Regions from separate parts of the Paenibacillus sp. FSL H8-0104 genome, predicted to be linked through region 1. Evidence: riboswitches for the same ligand, from Rfam matches in the RefSeq annotation. Region 1 holds a riboswitch; the other holds the start of a gene.
What was found. A riboswitch is a leader RNA that binds a small molecule or an ion and turns the genes downstream of it on or off. The one in region 1 is predicted to bind glycine.
Positions count from the first base shown of each region.

Region 2: it holds a riboswitch for glycine, as region 1 does, so the genes downstream of both, gcvT (glycine cleavage system aminomethyltransferase GcvT) here and sdaAB (L-serine ammonia-lyase, iron-sulfur-dependent subunit beta) in region 1, are expected to answer to the same signal.

Region 1 covers NZ_JBBOTC010000001.1:539,789-542,936, reverse strand. Annotated here, with positions in the region: gene sdaAA (L-serine ammonia-lyase, iron-sulfur-dependent, subunit alpha) at 1-926, opposite strand, end outside; gene sdaAB (L-serine ammonia-lyase, iron-sulfur-dependent subunit beta) at 916-1,605, opposite strand; glycine riboswitch at 1,743-1,879, opposite strand; glycine riboswitch at 1,884-2,008, opposite strand; gene NST38_RS02560 (hypothetical protein) at 2,143-3,148, opposite strand, start outside.
Region 2 covers NZ_JBBOTC010000001.1:5,340,510-5,343,657, forward strand. Annotated here, with positions in the region: gene gcvH (glycine cleavage system protein GcvH) at 463-858, opposite strand; glycine riboswitch at 1,202-1,324, shown strand; glycine riboswitch at 1,328-1,428, shown strand; gene gcvT (glycine cleavage system aminomethyltransferase GcvT) at 1,645-2,781, shown strand; gene gcvPA (aminomethyl-transferring glycine dehydrogenase subunit GcvPA) at 2,778-3,148, shown strand, end outside.

The DNA.
Region 1 (3,148 bases):
ATGTCAGAATCCGCTGGTTTCGACTCCTGCTCAGGCTCTGCACGCTTTGCCTTCGGTTTAGCCAGCTTTTGCATCATTTTGCGGCCGGTTGGCGTCTGGGCCAGTCCACCTTGGGCTGTCTCCCGATGGCGGCTCGGCATTGCACTGCCTACTTCCAGCATGACATCGATGACTTCGTCTGACGGAATGGCACTACGCACTCCGGCCAGGGCCATGTCAGCCGCAGCCAGCGCCGTAACTGCACCCAGTCCATTACGGACGATGCACGGGATTTCAACAAGGCCTGCGACCGGATCGCAGATAAGGCCCAGTGTATTCTTTAACGCCAAACCAACGGCATGAACGACCTGTTCCGGTGTACCTCCACGCAGTTCAACCATGGCACCCGCAGCCATGCCGATAGCGGAACCCACTTCCGCCTGACAGCCACCCTCGGCGCCGGAGATAAATGAATTGTTGGCGATAACATAACCAATCGCTCCCGCACAGAACAACCCGTTCACCAAATGTTCGTCCGTCCAGCCAAATCGCTCCTGTGAACTGATAAAAACACCCGGGATAATGCCGCAGGAACCGGCTGTTGGTGTTGCCACGATCCGGCCCATGGAGGCATTCACTTCAGACACACACAGGGCATACGCCATGGCAAGTGCGGAAGCATCTCCTGAACAAGTCTCACCCTTGCGAATGTACTCGGCCATTTTTTTGCCGTCTCCACCGGTTAATCCACTGCGTGATGTCGTATCTTCCGTTAACCCTTTGCGTACCGCTTCCTTCATCACCTGATAATATTCAGACATCTGCTTCACAACATCCGCTTCCGGTGTATTGGTCTCCTGAACCTGCTCCTCGATCATCAGCTGAGCAATGGTTTTGGATTCTGCTGTACAGATCGTATTCAGTTCGTGCAAATGTTTAAACCGCATCCGAATCAACTCCTCTCTTCAAATCAATGACACGAATGTCCAGCACATGGTCCAGCTCTTTTAGACGCTTGAGCATATCAGGATTAGGCACACCATCCATTTCCATCGCGGTAAGTGCTTCGCCATCACGGGCTTTCCGGTCCACCTGCATATACCCGATGTTAACCCCGGATGAACTGATCGTGGACGTTACCGATGCAAGCACCCCTGCTTTGTCCGCATGTCGCAGAACGAGTGTTGGAAACTCACCACTAATCTGAACACGAAAATCATTCATCGAATGCACGGATACGCTTCCACCACCAATGGATGCACCGATTAAGGAGCAGGCACGTTCTCCATGCCACAACTCAATTTTGACCGTATTTGGATGAGGAGCAGGCAGGCCACTTGTATAAAACTCAACCTCCATGCCCGCTTCCTCTGCGTATTGCTCTGCATCCGGGATACGCGGATCGTCTGTGACATAATCCAGCAGACCGCCGATCAGTGCCAGATCTGTTCCGTGCCCCTGATACGTATCTGCAAATGAACCGTACAGGGTCAGCCGGGCACGATCTGGCGTACATCCTAGCCACTGACGAGCAATTCTTCCTAACCTTGCCGCACCAGCTGTATGTGAACTTGAAGGCCCCGTCATCGATGGACCAATAATTGAGAAAACATCTTTAAATCGCACTTGTAACCCTCCATTATTAATCATGATTCATATTTGTAAAATGTATTCGTCATTTCGATCCAGGAGTTTCATCCACAATGTCCCTTATTTAGATATGATGACATCAAAAAAGGACAGAAGAAGGCCTTAGGCCCTCTCTCTGTCCTCGATACCTGAGAGTTTCACGATCAGCAGTGTCTCACGACAAGGTGCAATTGCCTGCGATTACAGACAAGTTCACCGGTCTGACTGATCATATACCCCTTGGGTGGCGCAGTTCGCGCACTCTCCAGAGTTGCGTCCAACGATGGTACATTTACCTGAGAGATTAACCACTGCGCCGGGTGCGCAGCAGCTTGCTCCTTCGGTGCCTGAACACTAGCCATATTGCTCGGCTAACCCAGGTCTCTCCCGCTCGTTATCATCCGCTGTATTATTTTAATTCGATTCGAATTGGTACATTTCTAAGTTTTTGATCAAGTATACCCATAGAGTAATGTACAACATCATATATGTCAACAAAAGTAACGTGTAATTATCATAAGTTCGATGTCTATTTTAACTGAAACGAATAGCATTCAGATTTCTCACTTCCGCTGAGGCACTCGTGACGTTGCTAGTTGTCGTAAATTGGATACTTATCGTGTATGCATTAGTCGTTGTAGTCGGGGATGTATCCACGTAAGTGTTGGAGGAAAGAAACCTCAACGTTCCCGAAGCATTACCGGTTCGTGAGAGTTGCAATTGATTAATTAAAACTCCGTTACGTCTCAGATTAATGTTATACGCAATACTCCAGTTAGACCCTACAACTATTGCTACTTGTGTACTATTATCGATTTTCACGCGTTGACCTGCCACTACAGGTACATTAAGTGTCTGAATCGTCGTTTCAGCTACTAATGAAAGACCCAACGCCGTGGTCTGGCTATCAGCAAACAAGGAAGAATCCGCAGGAGCAGAAGCTGCTGTTGATCCGGTCGCACCTGTAGCCCCAGTGGCTCCGGTCGTTCCCGTTGCTCCCGTTACACCAGCCGTCCCGGTTGTTCCCGTCACTCCTGTCGCACCTGTAGCCCCAGTGACTCCGGTCGCTCCCGTTGCTCCCGTTACTCCAGCCGTCCCGGTTGTTCCCGTCACACCTGTCGCACCTGTAGCCCCAGTGACTCCGGTCGTTCCCGTTGCTCCCGTTACTCCGGCTGTCCCGGTTGTTCCCGTCACACCTGTCGCACCTGTAGCCCCAGTGACTCCGGTCGTTCCCGTTGCTCCCGTTACACCAGCCGTCCCGGTTGTTCCGGTCACGCCTGTCGCACCTGTAGCCCCAGTGACTCCGGCCGTCCCGGTTGTCCCTGTTACGCCTGTCGCACCAGTTGCTCCAGTGACTCCGGTCGTTCCCGTTGTTCCCGTTACTCCGGCCGTCCCGGTTGTTCCCGTCACTCCTGTCGCACCTGTAGCACCAGTGACTCCGGTCGTCCCCGTTACGCCTGTCGCACCTGTAACCCCAGTGACTCCGGTCGCTCCCGTTGCTCCCGTTACTCCGGCCGTCCCGGTTGTCCCTGTTACGCCT
Region 2 (3,148 bases), 4.8 Mb from region 1:
AAATTAACTCAACTTAATATTCTCCAACAAAAACCATTATATTTCAACATTTAATTAATTTCAACTTATTTTCAATAATTTAGGATGAATAACCTATATGTATATAATTAGATTTCTTTAATACGAAAACTTTAAAGTCTAAAGTACATCAATTTGTATACCTTTTTTACTATTATCTTGTTCGCTGTCTTGTAACGAGGTTCAATATTCTTAGAAGGAATAAGTATTACCAAACTAGTTGGACACAAGTTTGGATAAGGGTAACTAAGACATTTGAAACCATAACGTAACCTTAGTTCTGCATGCTCCAAGAAATTTTGATAACGATATCATCCGTACATAAAACCTCCTTTTTATCCAAGAGCTATAAATCTCCAGGTTCAAAATTCAACAATCAGAAAATATCGACGAGAAAAACCTTAAGAAAGCATTTAGAAGAAGGCTTTCTTAAGGTTTTTCGTTTTAGTGGGCTTCCGTATGTTTCCGATACGCGTCTGCATTCATCAATGTAGACAATGCTGCTGTCAGATCTCCCTCAACACGGATCTCAATCATCCAGCCTTCCTCGTAAGGAGAGCTGTTCACAAGTTCAGGGGAGTCCTGCAACGAATCATTCACCGCAATGATTGAACCAGTGACGGGAGAGAACAAGTCCGACACCGTTTTGACCGATTCGATCGTTCCAATGCTGTCCTCTGCTTTTACATTGGTTTCAAGGTCAGGCAATTCCACAAACACAATGTCACCCAGCTGATGCTGCGCGAACTCGGTAATGCCAATACGTACAGTATCCTCCCCTACGGTTTGCACCCATTCGTGCTCTTCACTGTACAGGAAATCACTTTTCAATTCGCTCATCGATATCCGCCTCGCTTTTCATTAATGAGTACATGCGTTCTTTGACCTTAACCTTTTTCCCAGAACATAGCGTATGACATTTTTGAATCAAATGTCAAGATACCTCACAATTTATTTGCTGAATACCTCTAAATTCTGTAACCGGATTACACTCTTTCTTCATATACTGGTGAATATTAGAATAGTAAGCGTAGTCTTTTTAAATACACGAACAATAAGTTAAAAACTAAATTAAATATTCGGTTTTAAATCATTATCTATGATATCGTTCTTGACATCAGTAGTGGATTCACGTTTTAATGAGAGGAGTAAATGTGTTTATTGGACTATGTTATACCCGCGGATGAATGTAAAGGGAGAGATTACCCGTGACACCCGATTCGGGATGTACATGAGGTAACGCCGAAGGAGTAAACCACCGATAAGCGGGGGTGAATCTCTCAGGCAAAAGGACTTTTACGGGACGCAACTCTGGAGAGCATCTATTCGCCCTGTGCGGGCGTTATGATCACCCAAGGGGAAACCTGCTGCGCAACGCAGCGGGGTAACTCTCAGGTACAAGGGACAGAGCCTTAGAATACAGCGTGCTACTTGGCATGCCGATTCTTTGGCCTGTCCTTTTCCTTTTTCCCAAAAAACGAAAAACAGGATGTAGAATGGCGCTGCCATAGCTGCCTTACCATACTTATGTGATGAAAATATCTAGCTGAAAATTTAAAAATACCCTGGTTCATTGATCCACGATTGTATATCCGGCCGGCTGACGGCCCATGACGAGGTGATTTGATGTCTGATTTGCTTAGAACACCACTCTTCCCACTATATCAGCAATATGAAGGCGTACGGTGCATTGATTTTGGAGGCTGGGAGCTTCCCGTACAATTTAGCGGAATCCAGAAAGAACATGAAGCGGTACGCGAGCGTGCTGGACTGTTTGATGTATCCCATATGGGCGAATTCACTGTACAGGGTGAGCAGGCTGAAGTTTTTTTGCAACAAATGATGACTAATGATGTGACCACGCTGGTTCCCGGTCAAGCCCAGTACACCCTGATGTGTTATCCAGATGGCGGTGTGGTGGATGATCTGCTCGTGTATAAGCTGGAAGATCAGCATTATATGCTTGTGGTTAACGCCTCCAACATCGACAAGGATTGGGCGTGGCTGCAAGAGCACTTGATCCCCGGCGTAAGCATGACCAATGATTCGGAGCAGACGGCGCTACTCGCCTTGCAAGGTCCACTGGCTGTAGACATTATCGGGAAAGTTACAGATACGGATGTAAGCTCGATTGAACCGTTTCGTTTTGTGCAGGATGCTGAAGTATGTGGAGTAAAATTACTGTTGTCCCGTACCGGTTATACCGGTGAAGATGGCTTTGAGCTATATGTTCCTGCAGATCAGGCCGCTGTGGTCTGGAATGGGTTAATGCAAGCCGGTGAAGGTCACGGACTTGTACCGACAGGCCTCGGTGCTCGGGATACACTGCGCTTTGAAGCAAAGCTCCCTCTGTATGGACAGGAATTGTCGGCAACTATCTCTCCGCTTGAGGCTGGTGTTGGCATGTTTGTGAAGCTGAATGCCGGACCTTTTATCGGACACGAAGCCTTGTTACAGCAAAAAACTGACGGGCCCGCCCGCAAACTGGTCGGCATCGAAGTGTTGGAGCGCGGTATTCCCCGCCCCCACTATCCGATTTACGCCGAAGGCGTACAGATTGGTGAAGTGACAACAGGCACGCAATCACCTACATTGAAGCGTAATCTGGGGCTTGCCCTCATCGACAGCAAATACGCTGCGCTGGGAACCCCGCTTGAGATTGAGATCCGCGGCAAGAAACTAAAAGCCGAGGTCGTGAAGACCCCTTTTCATAAACGGACACGTACGTCGAAGACACCTACTCAAGGAGCTGATCAAGCATGAGCAAGCACCGTTACATTCCCATGACTGAACAAGATCAGAGCGCCATGCTCGCAACCATCGGTGTGGATACGCTGGAGGATCTGTTTCAGGACATTCCAAAAGAGATTCGTTATCAGGGCGAGCTGCCCGTATCCTCCAAACTTGATGAATATGCGCTGACACGTCACATGTCCAAACAAGCCGGCGCCAACGCCAATTTCGAAACACACGCCAGCTTCCTCGGCGCTGGCATATATGATCATCATGTTCCTTCCGTCATCAATCATGTCATTTCCCGTTCCGAGTTTTACACTGCCTACACACCTTATCAGCCTGAGATCAGCCAAGGTGAACTACAGGCCATTTTCGAATTTCAATCCTACATCTG